Regions from separate parts of the Lactococcus sp. genome, predicted to be linked through region 1. Evidence: predicted binding sites of a transcription regulator. Region 1 holds the regulator's gene; the other holds the start of a gene.

Region 1 (6,695 bases):
AGTTAAGTGGAGCTTTATTATGTGTGGGATTGTTGGTGTTGTAGGTAGCAAAAATGCAACTGATATTTTGATGCAAGGACTTGAAAAACTCGAATATCGTGGATACGATTCAGCAGGAATTTTTGTAAATGGTCAAAAAACGGCTGCAAAATTAGTTAAATCAGTGGGACGTATTGCAGATTTGAGAACTAAGCTTGGGATTGACGTTTCGGGGACAAGTGGAATTGGACATACCCGTTGGGCAACTCATGGAAAACCAACAGAAGACAACGCTCATCCTCATACTTCAAGTTCTGGTCGTTTCGTTTTGGTTCATAATGGGGTCATTGAAAACTTTGTAGAACTTAAAAATGAATTTTTGATGAATGACAGCTTTAAAGGACAAACTGATACTGAAATTGCTGTTCACTTAATTGCTAAGTTTGCAGAAGAAGAAAATTTGCCAACTCTTGAAGCGTTCAAAAAAGCTTTGAAATTAATTCAAGGATCATATGCTTTCGCGCTCATGGACAGAGAAGATGCAGATTTAATCTATGTAGCAAAAAATAAATCTCCACTCCTCATTGGACTTGGCGATGGTTATAATATGGTTTGTTCAGACGCAATGGCAATGATTCGTGAAACATCAGAATTTATGGAAATTCATGATAAAGAGCTCGTTGTTTTGACAAAAGATAAGGTTGAAGTGATGGACTATGAAGGTCAAATAATTTCACGCAATTCTTATACTGCTGAACTTGATTTGTCAGATATTGGAAAAGGAACTTATCCTTTCTATATGCTTAAAGAGATTGATGAACAACCAGCTGTCATGCGTAAACTGATTGCGACTTATGCCAATGAAGATGGCACGATGAAAGTTGATCAAGATATTATCAAAGGCATTCAAGAAGCAGACCGTATCTATATTATTGCTGCTGGGACCTCTTATCATGCTGGTTTTGGTGCGAAGATGATGCTTGAAGCACTTACGGATACTCCTGTTGAACTTGGTCTTGCATCAGAGTGGGGCTATGATATGCCATTATTGAGCAAAAAACCATTCTTTATCTTCCTTTCACAATCTGGGGAAACAGCAGATAGTCGTCAAGTTTTAGTAAAAGTAAATGAATTAGGACTTCCTAGCTTAACTGTTACAAATGTTCCTGGCTCTACCTTGTCTCGCGAAGCTACTTACACAATGTTAATTGGAGCTGGTCCTGAAATTGCGGTAGCTTCAACAAAAGCTTATACTGGTCAGATTGCAACTTTGGCCTTTCTTGCCAAGGCAGTTGGGGAAGCAGAGGGTCAAGCAAAAGCTAAAGACTTTGATTTGGTTAAAGAACTCTCTTTAGTGGCTCAATCTATTGAGTCTACTTTATCTGAAAAAGATGAGATTGCGGCTATTGTATCAGAACTATTGCCAACAACGCGTAGCGCCTTTTATATCGGTCGTAAACAAGACTATTATGTTGCAATGGAAGCTTCGCTTAAATTAAAAGAAATTTCTTATATCCAATGTGAAGGATTTGCAGCTGGAGAATTAAAACATGGAACGATTTCATTGATTGAAAAAGGGACTCCAGTTCTTGCTTTGATTTCTAATAATGAAGAAGTAGCAGCCCATACTCGTGGTAATGTGATGGAAACTGTGGCGCGTGGTGCCTCAGCAATTACAATCGTTGAAGAAGGAGTGGCACGTGAAGATGATACAATTGTAATCAATCAAGTTCACCCTTATTTGTCAGCAATTTCAATGGTTATCCCAACACAATTGATTGCTTACTATGCCTCAATGCAACGTGGTCTTGATGTTGATAAACCCCGTAATTTGGCTAAAGCAGTAACAGTAGAATAAAAATTTACTGACAGAAAGGTCAGTAATAAAATATAAAAAAGTTCTGATTCTGTCAGAACTTTTTTATATTTTTTTAATTTGTCAGTGACAAACGATTTGTTTTTTCGTATAAGTAAGTATGTACGAATTAAAAGAGAAATCTTATCCAATGCAACCAAGAGAGCGTTTAGAACTTTTAGGTGAAGAGTATTTGTCCGATGTTGAGTTACTTGCAATATTATTGCGGACGGGTCGAAAAAAATACTCATCATTGAATTTAGCTTTAGAACTTTTGCAACATTTTGGGACATTGGATAATTTTCGCAAAGCATCTATAAGTGAACTCAAGGAGATTTCGGGTATTGGGCAAACAAAAGCTATTGAATTGCGAGCAATGATTGAACTTGGAAAAAGAATACAAACGACAACCAGAAAACGTTATGGTCAAGTTTTAAGTTCAAAAGAATATGGCATGAGTCTTGCTTTTGAAATGCAAAATTTTGAGCAAGAACATCTTACCGCGACCTATTTAGATGGACAAAATCAGATTATTGAGAAGAAAACTATTTTTATCGGAGCAGTTAATCATGCAACTGCTAGTCCTCGAGAGATCCTTTATCATGCAGTAAAAAATCTCTCGGTTGGTTTATTAGTCGCACATAATCACCCCTCGGGCAATTTACAACCCAGTCAAGCAGATAAAATTTTTACAAAAAAAATAAAAAATGCTTGTGATAATATAGGAATTAATTTTATTGATCATATTATTGTGGGAGCGGGTAATTATTATAGCTTTCGGGAGAAAGATAGCAACTTATTTTAGTTGACTAGCCTTAACTTCCGAAAAATAATAATGATTAACTCGATTGAAGATATGCTGGAATTAGTACTAAATAATAAACTAAAAATTTGTGAAAAAATTAAAATGATGATGGCTTGAAAATAAAATACCTAAGCACACGAAGGCCTAGGTATCATTAATAGTTTTGATAAAATTTTGCTTGTCTTTTATTCTTCTTGAGCTCCCATGAAAAATAACAAGGTTTGCAATTCTTTAGTTAAATCAATAGATTGAACAACAACATCCGAAGGGACTTTCAAGCGAATAGGTGCAAAGTTAAGAAAGCCTTTGATTCCTGCTTTAACAAGGGTATCAACCACTTCCTGAGCGTTTTCCTTACGAACAGATAGAATGGCTGTTTTTATGTCTGATTTCTTAACATTCTTTTCTAAATCAGAAATATTATAAATTGGAATGCCATCATCTGTTTGAGTCCCAACTAGTGGATTTCCAGAAATATCGTAGGCCTGAGTAATTCTCATTTTATTTCTGTCTTGAAATTGATAATGAAGAAGCGCACGTCCAAGGTTTCCGACCCCAATCAATGCGATATGAGTTTCTTGATCTTGTCCAAGGAGTTCTCCAAAGAAATCACGAAGAACTTTTGTTTCATATCCGTAGCCTCGTCGTCCTAATTCCCCAAAGAGAGAAAAATCACGACGAATTGTGGCAGCATCTACCCCAATTTTTTCAGAAATAAGTTGTGAATTTGTGCGTGTCACATTCTCTTCGACTAGACTTTTGAAAAGTCGATAGTATTGTGGCAACCTTTTTGCAGTTGCTTTTGGTAAGCTTTTGCTTGGTTTATGGTCAGTCATTGTTATACCTCAAAAATGTAATTCGTATTTATTAAAACTAATCATGATTAGTTTCTTTGTGATAATTTTATCAAAAATTTGTGAAATTATCAAACAAAAGGAACGATAGAACAAATAAAAATGAGTGAAAAATGATAATGATTAAAAAATATTAATATTATTCTTTTAATTAAGGCGCTTTCATGGTAGAATAGAATTATGAAAAAATAGATAGGGAGAATATATGATTAAAATTTATCTTAGTGGTTCGTGCTCGTCTTGTAGAAAAGCCAAAAAATGGTTGAATAAACGTCATATTGAGTTTGAAGAAATTAATTTAATAAAAGACATCATGGAGAAAGATGATTTAATCAAGATTTTGTCTCTCACAGAAAATGGTTTGGAAGATGTCATTGCTACCCGAGGAAAGACTTACTCTGGCTTAAACCATAATTTTGATGAATTGGGCTTAGAGGAGGCCTATAGATTGATTCAAGAAAATCCTCGTCTTCTAAAACGTCCATTAATTTTTGATGAGCAAAGATTATTGATTGGTTTCAATGAGGACGGAATTAGAGCATTTATCCCACCTGAAGTTCGTAGAGTAGAATTAAGAGAAAGATTAATCTTAATTTAATAATATTTTTAAAAAACTTATCAAATTTGATAGGTTTTTTTATGACACTATTTGAGAAAACTACAAAATATATCGTTTAAATGCTATAATAGAAGGACTGCTTTTTCTATGAAATATAAGAAAAAAATCAGGGATAAAAAGGTTTAAGATTTAACGAAGAGGATTAATAATAATGATTTTATTGCAAGGAAATGGAATCGCACGAACTTTTGGTGGCGATGTCTTATTTGAAAACATTAGTTTCAGCCTACAAGACCATTCAAGAATAGCTTTAGTTGGACGAAACGGTGCCGGTAAATCAACTTTGCTTAAAATTATTGCTGGGGTTGAAGAAGCAAGTCTTGGAACCATTTCAAAAACAAAAGACTTAAGCATGAATTATTTGGCTCAGGATACTGGCTTAAATTCGCAAAGGACGATTTTTTCTGAAATGTTGTCTGTTTTTGACCAGCTTCGTCAAATGGAAAAGCAATTGCGTCAAATGGAACTGCAAATGGGAGAACTTGCCGCTGATGAATTGACGCTTTTAATGAAGCGCTATGATTCATTGTCAGAAGAATTTCGCATGAAAAACGGCTTTACTTATGAATCTGAAATTAAGTCAGTTTTAAATGGTTTTCGTTTTGATGAGTCGATGTGGGAACGTGAAATTTCAAGTTTATCAGGTGGACAAAAAACGCGTTTAGCCCTAGCGAAAATGCTTTTAGAAAAACCACAGCTGTTGATTTTGGACGAACCAACTAACCACTTGGATATTGAAACTTTGGCTTGGCTTGAAAATTATCTTAAAAATTATGATGGTAGTTTACTAATTGTCAGCCATGACCGTTACTTTTTGGATAAGGTAGTCAATGAAGTTTTAGAGTTATCAAGAGGCGAGTTGACTCGTTTTTCTGGTAATTACTCACGTTATGTCGAACAACGGGAGCAAAAACTTCTATTAGAACTTAAAAACTTTGAAAAGCAACAAAAAGAAATTGCAAAATTAGAAGACTATGTTGCCAAAAATCTAGTGCGCGCTTCAACGACCAAAATGGCACAATCGCGTCGCAAAAAATTAGAAAAAATGGATCGACTGGATGCACCAACGAGCGATGACAAATCAGCTCATGTTACTTTCACCCCGGAAAAAACCTCAGGAAATGTTGTCCTGACCGTGTCAGAGGCTACGGTAGGCTATTCAGACAATCGTCTATCTGGACCAATCAATATTGATGAACGCAAAGGGGAGTCTTTGGCTATTGTTGGGCCAAACGGTGTGGGTAAAACGACCTTAATCAAATCCATTGTCGGTCAAATCCCTTTTTTGGCTGGCCAAGCAAAACTGGGTGCCAATGTTACCTTGGGATATTATGATCAAGAACAAGGGCGCTTGACGACTTCAAATACCGTTTTGGACGAATTGTGGAATGAACATCGCTTGCTTAATGAAGTGGAAATTCGCAACATGTTAGGAGCCTTTCTTTTTAGCGGTGATGATGTCAAGAAAACAGTGGGAATGCTCTCTGGTGGGGAAAAAGCGCGTCTTTTACTTGCAAAATTAGCAATGAATCATGATAATTTCTTAGTCTTAGATGAACCTACGAACCATTTGGATATTGACTCACGTGAAGTTTTAGAAAATGCTTTAATTGATTTTCCTGGAACAATCTTGTTTGTTTCCCATGACCGTTACTTTATTAATCGTGTAGCGACAAAAGTTTTAGAAATCGCTCCAGAGGGAAGTACAGAATTTTTGGGCGATTACGACTATTATGTTGAGAAAAAAGAAGAACAGTTAGCCCAAAGTGATGAATCAGACAATGGGGGGCTTGTAGAAAGTCTTGCTCAACAAGATTTTACGGCTCAGAAAGAAGCCCAAAAAAATCGTCGAAAAGTGGAGCGAGAAATTACTTCTTGTGAGGAAAAACTAGCAGAGTTAGAAATAAAAATCGAAACACTTATGCTTCAAATGCAAGAGAATACTTCTGATTTTGTGAAATTAGGTGAGTTACAAGCTGAAATTGACCTGCTTAATGATGAAAAAGATGAGACAGAGATGGCGCTTTTAGAAGCAATGGAAGAATTAGAAAGTTTGTAAGCATCATAGGATATTGAAGAAAAGAATAGTGTTTCTATTCTTTTTTTCTAAGCCAATAAAGAAATATTGAAAAAACTAAGACTTGCAAATCTCTCTTAAGTTTGTTAAACTAATAAGCAATGTAACTTTTAAACTAGTCCAGAGAGGCTAGCAAGGTTGAAATCAGGAAAACTAATTTTATTTTTACTGACAGGATTTTCTGTCAGTAAAAATGAACTTGTTTTGATACTTTTTACACTTGCTAAGTCTCTTGGCAGGTGTTTTTTTATTGCTGACAATTACCACGATTGGGTCGCACGTTATCCATGTTCGTTATGGTGGTTCTGTCAGTAAATTGAGAAGGAGAAATCATGTCAATATCAAAAGCCATTGCTGCAGATTTATTAGAAATTAAGGCGGTCAGTCTTTCACCAAGTCAACCTTTTACTTGGGCCTCAGGAATTAAATCACCAATTTATACTGATAATCGAGTGACATTAGCCTATCCAGAAGTTCGTAGTCAAATCGAAGGAGCTTTTGCGGAA
Region 2 (6,695 bases), on a different contig from region 1:
TAGGTAATACTTCGAAAGTTCCTTCTTCTTCCATTTTGTTGATTTCTTTAAGGCGTGTCACACGTGTTTGGATTGTATTCCAGTTAGTGAGCATACCACCCAACCAACGGTGGTTTACGTAGTATTGACCAGCGCGGAGAGCTTCTTCTTTTACTGCTTCAGCAGCTTGTTTTTTAGTACCAACAAAAAGAACTACTGCGCCTTCTTGTGAAGCGTTTTTTACATAGTTGTAAGCATCGTCAACAAGTTTTACAGTTTTTTGAAGGTCAATAACGTGGATACCATTACGTTCTGTGAAGATGTATGGTTTCATTTTAGGGTTCCAACGACGAGTTTGGTGACCGAAGTGAACACCAGCTTCAAGAAGTTGTTTCATTGAAATAACTGACATGTTAATGTCTCCTTTTAAAATAGTTTTTCCTCTTTCATCTGTCATCCGCAGCCGCAATACTTGCGTACACTACGACTTTGTCGAGACGAAATGCGAGATGGTTGCATAGCAACTCTTTCATTATACATTGTTTAAGCTACTTTTGCAAGCATCTATTCATTTATTTCTTTTATCAATATGAGTAAAAGAAAGCTCTCCTACTCCACTTTCTTTTTATTCTGTTTTTTATATCTCAATGTTGTCTGACAAATTTAACGAATATTTTTGCCTATATAATCCCCTTAAGGGAGTTTTTTACATCTTTTTCTAAGAATAAAATTAATATTTTTGCTGAAAACGCTTTTTTTGTGATAAAATAATTATAGTAAATAAAATAGTTTGTGAGGAGATAAATATGAAAGAAAAAATCCTTTTAGGCGGTTATACTAAACGTGTATCCAAAGGCGTTTACAGTGTTCTATTAGATAGCAAGAAAGCTGAATTGTCGGCTTTAACTGAAGTTGCAGCGGTTCAAAATCCAACTTATATCACTCTTGATCAAAAAGGGCACCTCTACACTTGTGCTGCTGATGGAAATGGTGGTGGAATTGCTGCCTTTGATTTTGATGGTCAAAATACAACTCACCTAGGGAATGTAACGAGTACTGGAGCCCCTTTGTGTTATGTGGCTGTTGATGAAGCACGTCAACTCGTTTATGGTGCTAACTATCACTTGGGTGAAGTTCGTGTGTACAAAATTCAAGCTGATGGTTCCCTTAGATTAACCGATACAGTTAAACATAATGGTTCTGGTCCTCGACCTGAGCAAGCAAGTTCTCATGTCCATTACTCTGATTTAACTCCAGATGGTCGTCTTGTTACTTGTGATTTAGGTACAGATGAAGTGACTGTTTACGATGTTATTGGTGAAGGTAAACTCAATATCGTTACGATTTATCGTGCCGAAAAAGGAATGGGAGCTCGTCACATCAGCTTCCATCCTAATGGAAAAATTGCTTATCTCGTCGGAGAATTAAATTCAACTATTGAAGTTCTAAGCTATAATGAAGAAAAAGGACGATTCGCTCGTCTTCAAACAATCAGTACTTTACCTGAAGACTATCACGGAGCCAATGGGGTAGCTGCTATTCGAATTTCTTCTGATGGTAAGTTCCTCTATGCTTCTAATCGTGGTCACGACTCTTTAGCAATTTACAAGGTAAGTCCTCTCGGAACAAAATTAGAATCTATTGGTTGGACAAAGACTGAAGGTCATATTCCACGCGATTTTAATTTTAATAAAACCGAAGATTATATCATTGTCGCTCATCAAGAATCTGATAATTTAACTCTTTTCTTGAGAGATAAAAATACAGGGTCATTAACGTTAGAACAAAAAGACTTTTACGCTCCTGAAATTACTTGTGTTTTACCTTTGTAAAAACTAAACTTTAGTAAATCTTGCTTTTGTTTTTTCACAAAGTTTTACTAAATCAGACAAAAAAATATTGCCAAATCTTTAAAAGGATTTGGCAATATTTTTTTGTCTGAAACCCTTACTTATAAAGCGATTTCTAAAAGTTTGATGAGTTTTTTTGTAAATTTCATCACAATATCGCTTGACTTCTTTAAAAAACTTTGTTAAACTATTCACGTAAAAGAAAGTGAACGAAATCACAAAGGAGAACGTACACATATGGCAACTAAAAAAGCCGCTCCAGCTGCAAAGAAAGTTTTAAGCGCTGAAGAAAAAGTCGCAAAATTCCAAGAAGCTGTCGCTTATACTGATCAATTAGTCAAAAAAGCTCAAGCTGCAGTTCTTAAATTTGAAGGATACACACAAACTCAAGTTGATACTATTGTTGCTGCAATGGCTCTTGCAGCAAGCAAACATTCTCTGGAACTCGCTCACGAAGCCGTTAATGAAACTGGCCGTGGAGTTGTTGAGGACAAAGATACAAAAAACCATTTTGCTTCTGAATCTGTTTATAATGCAATCAAAAATGATAAAACAGTTGGCGTTATCGCTGAAAACAAAGTTGCTGGTTCTGTTGAAATCGCAAGCCCCCTTGGAGTACTTGCTGGTATTGTCCCAACAACTAATCCAACATCAACAGCCATCTTTAAATCTTTATTGGCTGCAAAGACTCGTAATGCTATTGTCTTTGCCTTTCACCCACAAGCACAAAAATGCTCAAGCCATGCAGCTAAAATTGTTTATGATGCTGCGATTGAAGCTGGTGCACCTGAAGACTTCATTCAATGGATTGAAGTACCCAGTCTTGATATGACGACTGCTTTGATTCAAAATAGAGGAATTGCTACAATTCTTGCAACTGGTGGTCCAGGTATGGTCAATGCTGCGCTTAAGTCTGGTAATCCTTCACTTGGTGTAGGTGCTGGTAACGGTGCAGTGTACGTTGATGCAACTGCAAATATCGATCGTGCTGTTGAAGATCTCTTGCTTTCAAAACGTTTTGATAACGGAATGATTTGTGCGACTGAAAACTCTGCAGTTATTGATGCATCAATCTATGATGAATTTGTCGCTAAAATGCAAGCACAAGGCGCTTATATGGTTCCTAAAAAAGATTACAAGGCAATTGAAAGTTTTGTTTTCGTTGAACGTGCTGGTGAAGGTTTTGGTGTAACTGGTCCTGTTGCTGGTCGTTCTGGTCAATGGATTGCTGAACAAGCTGGTGTTAACGTCCCTAAAGATAAAGATGTTCTTCTTTTTGAACTTGATAAGAAAAATATTGGGGAAGCTCTTTCTTCTGAAAAACTTTCTCCTTTGCTTTCAATCTACAAATCAGAAACACGTGAAGAAGGAATTGAAATTGTCCGTAGCTTACTTGCTTACCAAGGAGCTGGTCACAACGCTGCCATTCAAATCGGTGCAATGGACGACCCATTTGTCAAAGAATACGGAATTAAAGTCGAAGCTTCTCGTATCCTCGTTAACCAACCTGACTCTATCGGTGGGGTCGGAGATATTTATACTGATGCAATGCGTCCATCACTGACGCTCGGAACTGGTTCATGGGGGAAAAATTCACTTTCACACAATTTGAGTACATACGATCTATTGAATGTTAAAACAGTGGCTAAACGTCGTAATCGCCCTCAATGGGTTCGTTTGCCAAAAGAAATTTACTACGAAAAAAATGCAATTTCTTACTTACAAGAATTGCCACACGTCCACAAAGCTTTCATTGTTGCCGACCCTGGTATGGTTAAATTCGGTTTCGTTGATAAAGTTTTGGAACAACTTGCTATCCGCCCAACTCAAGTTGAAACAAGCATTTATGGCTCAGTCCAACCTGACCCAACTTTGAGTGAAGCCATTGCAATCGCTCGTCAAATGAAACAATTTGAACCTGACACTGTCATCTGTCTTGGTGGTGGTTCTGCCCTTGATGCTGGTAAGATTGGTCGTTTGATTTATGAATATGATGCTCGTGGTGAGGCTGACCTTTCCGATGACGCAAGTTTGAAAGAGCTCTTCCAAGAGTTAGCTCAAAAATTTGTTGATATTCGTAAACGTATTATCAAATTCTACCACCCACACAAAGCACAAATGGTTGCTATCCCTACTACTTCTGGTACTGGTTCTGAAGTGACTCCATTTGCGGTTATCACTGATGATGAAACTCACGTTAAATATCCACTTGCTGATTACCAACTGACACCACAAGTTGCCATTGTTGACCCCGAGTTTGTTATGACTGTACCAAAACGTACTGTTTCTTGGTCTGGTATTGATGCCATGTCACACGCGCTTGAATCTTATGTTTCTGTCATGTCTTCTGACTATACAAAACCAATTTCACTTCAAGCCATCAAACTTATCTTTGAAAACTTGACTGAGTCTTATCACTATGACCCAGCTCATCCAACCAAAGAAGGTCAAAAAGCTCGCGAAAACATGCACAATGCTGCAACACTCGCTGGTATGGCCTTCGCCAATGCTTTCCTTGGTATTAACCACTCACTTGCTCATAAAATTGGTGGTGAATTTGGACTTCCTCATGGTCTTGCCATTGCTATCGCTATGCCACATGTCATTAAATTTAACGCTGTAACAGGAAACGTTAAACGTACCCCTTACCCACGTTATGAAACTTATCGTGCGCAAGAAGACTACGCTGAAATTTCACGCTTCATGGGATTTGCTGGCAAAGAAGATTCAGATGAAAAAGCGGTCAAAGCTTTGGTTGCTGAACTTAAAAAATTGACTGATAGCATTGATATTAATATCACCCTTTCAGGAAATGGTGTAGATAAAGCTCATCTTGAACGTGAGCTTGATAAATTGGCTGACCTTGTTTACGATGACCAATGTACACCTGCTAATCCACGTCAACCAAGAATTGATGAGATTAAACAACTCTTGTTAGACCAATACTAATAATCTATTGATAAAAATAATTAAAACGCTCTGATGAATTCGTCAGAGCGTTTTTTATTATAGCTTATACAACTATCAAAAGGTATAAATCAATTTCGATATAGGCTCTTTTCACTCCATTGATTTATATTTATATAAAAATCAATAATTAATTAGCGATAGAAGTCGAGTTCATGCATGCTAATAATGAAATTGTTTTAAATTCTGGTTTTTCTTTATGTTCTTTGCGAACATCTTTCACAGTTTCTTTGTTCATGAAAATTCCTCCTTATTATGGTACTATTTTGAGCCCAAATAGTTATATAAGAATCCTAAACTTCGGATATCTTATCAAAGATTAATTAATAATAAAATAAATTAGGGGTTCTTCTATTCCCAACAGAGCATCATTATCTACGAAGCCTAATGGACAACCGTATATATCTTTTTCTGAAAGTAGTAGTTGAAAATTTTGCAGAAAAGCACCACATTCGATTGAAGCATACCTTATCCCACAATTACCATATTTGCCAAAATATTTATCGTAATCATATGTCACAGCAATAAGAATTGAACTTGAAGAAAAATATTTATCATCATAAAAACAAGTTTTTTTAATTTGATTTATCTCGAATTTCTCTGTACTTATCTCCCCTTTAGAGTTAAATATTTTTTTATTGTTCTTATAAAAAAGTAAAACTTTCAAACCATATATAGCTCCGGCAGAAGGAACGCTATGTTTCTCAAAATTATAGTAGGATTTTTTTACTATTTCTATTACACTTTCAACATTTACACCAATATTATGAAATTTATTTGATTTTCTTAGTTGAATAAGCTCTTCAAGATTCTTCAACGATTTTCTCCTTGATTAACTCTTTCAGGAATTCATCTTCCTCATCTGTCCACTCTCTATCACTTTCTTGTTCAAGAACTGCCAATAAAATATCAAAACCTGTATCGTTGAATTGTGTTAATTCCGCCCTTGAGAAATTGAAGACCGCTTTATCTGTTTTTCTGAGCGTAAATAATGGGTTTAATCTATACTTCATTTGTTTGTTCTCCATTTTTCTAATATATATTTTTTATATTCTACAGCTGGTTCAGAAGTGGAAATGTTCCCAATAACATCTCCTGTTTCTTCAATTGCTAGATCCCCGTTTGCATATATTGTCAGGGAGGGATATTCCGATACATAATTTAATGTTTCTTGAACTGGCGAATAGCGAATATAAATCCCATCAGTATTATATTGTTTTACAAAGATTTTTAACTCTTCTTTTTGAATTTCCGTTAATTTATATACTTGATTTTCTCCATCATAAGTTGAAAGTTTCAACAGTTCGGCTCCTGCTTCTTTAGCATAAGTCGCAATTTTACTAAGCTCTCCAATGTTTTTCCGAGTGATACAAGTTGCAAAACCATATAATATCCCCAATTCTTTTAAATATTTTACAGTTTTTTCAACTTTTCTAAGACGCCCGTTTTCTTTGTAGTTATCCAATTTTGAATATCGCAAACTATCAATGCCTATCTGTAAATATCGAACCCCTGCTGATTTTAACTGATACAAATACTCATAGGATACATCAACTGCATTAGTCGCTATAATTGGATAATTCTTATGTTCTGATAGTAATTGGACAAAATTAATAAGACTTGGGTGTAGAATTGGGTCTCCCCCACAAATAGCAACTAAGGGTACTTTATATTTTTCTAAATAATAAGCTATTTTTTCTAAATCCTCTTTTGAGATCTCCTTTGTATTTAACATCTTCATTTATTTAAGGAAGCAGTAATCACATTCGTAATGACAATGATTAGTTAAATATATATACACCTTAATTGGTAAAAAAAGTTCGTCATCTCTAAACATATTTTTTCCCCTTTCCAAGGATACCTAAAGCTATAATAATTAGTCCAAAAATTGCACTAATA

Evidence for each region. Region 1 encodes Rex, which represses fermentation and respiration genes when NADH is low (regulators of the CRP and FNR family bind a similar motif). Its sites were predicted from a motif close to TTGTGAANTANTTCACAA; they were not measured.
Region 2: the regulator Rex is predicted to act here: its motif matches at 1,966-1,983, upstream of adhE (bifunctional acetaldehyde-CoA/alcohol dehydrogenase).

What each region holds. Positions count from the first base shown of each region.
Region 1 is NZ_JAVXIY010000006.1:57,204-63,898, forward strand. Features, by position in the region: gene glmS (glutamine--fructose-6-phosphate transaminase (isomerizing)) at 20-1,837, shown strand; gene radC (DNA repair protein RadC) at 1,956-2,639, shown strand; gene RSC39_RS07105 (redox-sensing transcriptional repressor Rex) at 2,825-3,475, opposite strand; gene RSC39_RS07110 (Spx/MgsR family RNA polymerase-binding regulatory protein) at 3,699-4,091, shown strand; gene RSC39_RS07115 (ABC-F family ATP-binding cassette domain-containing protein) at 4,264-6,171, shown strand; gene RSC39_RS07120 (hypothetical protein) at 6,300-6,449, opposite strand; gene pyrE (orotate phosphoribosyltransferase) at 6,522-6,695, shown strand, end outside.
Region 2 is NZ_JAVXIY010000014.1:21,771-28,465, reverse strand. Features, by position in the region: gene rpsB (30S ribosomal protein S2) at 1-391, opposite strand, end outside; gene RSC39_RS11580 (lactonase family protein) at 786-1,811, shown strand; gene adhE (bifunctional acetaldehyde-CoA/alcohol dehydrogenase) at 2,067-4,778, shown strand; gene RSC39_RS11570 (nitroreductase family protein) at 5,116-5,613, opposite strand; gene RSC39_RS11565 (hypothetical protein) at 5,600-5,809, opposite strand; gene RSC39_RS11560 (radical SAM protein) at 5,806-6,531, opposite strand; gene RSC39_RS11555 (hypothetical protein) at 6,626-6,695, opposite strand, start outside.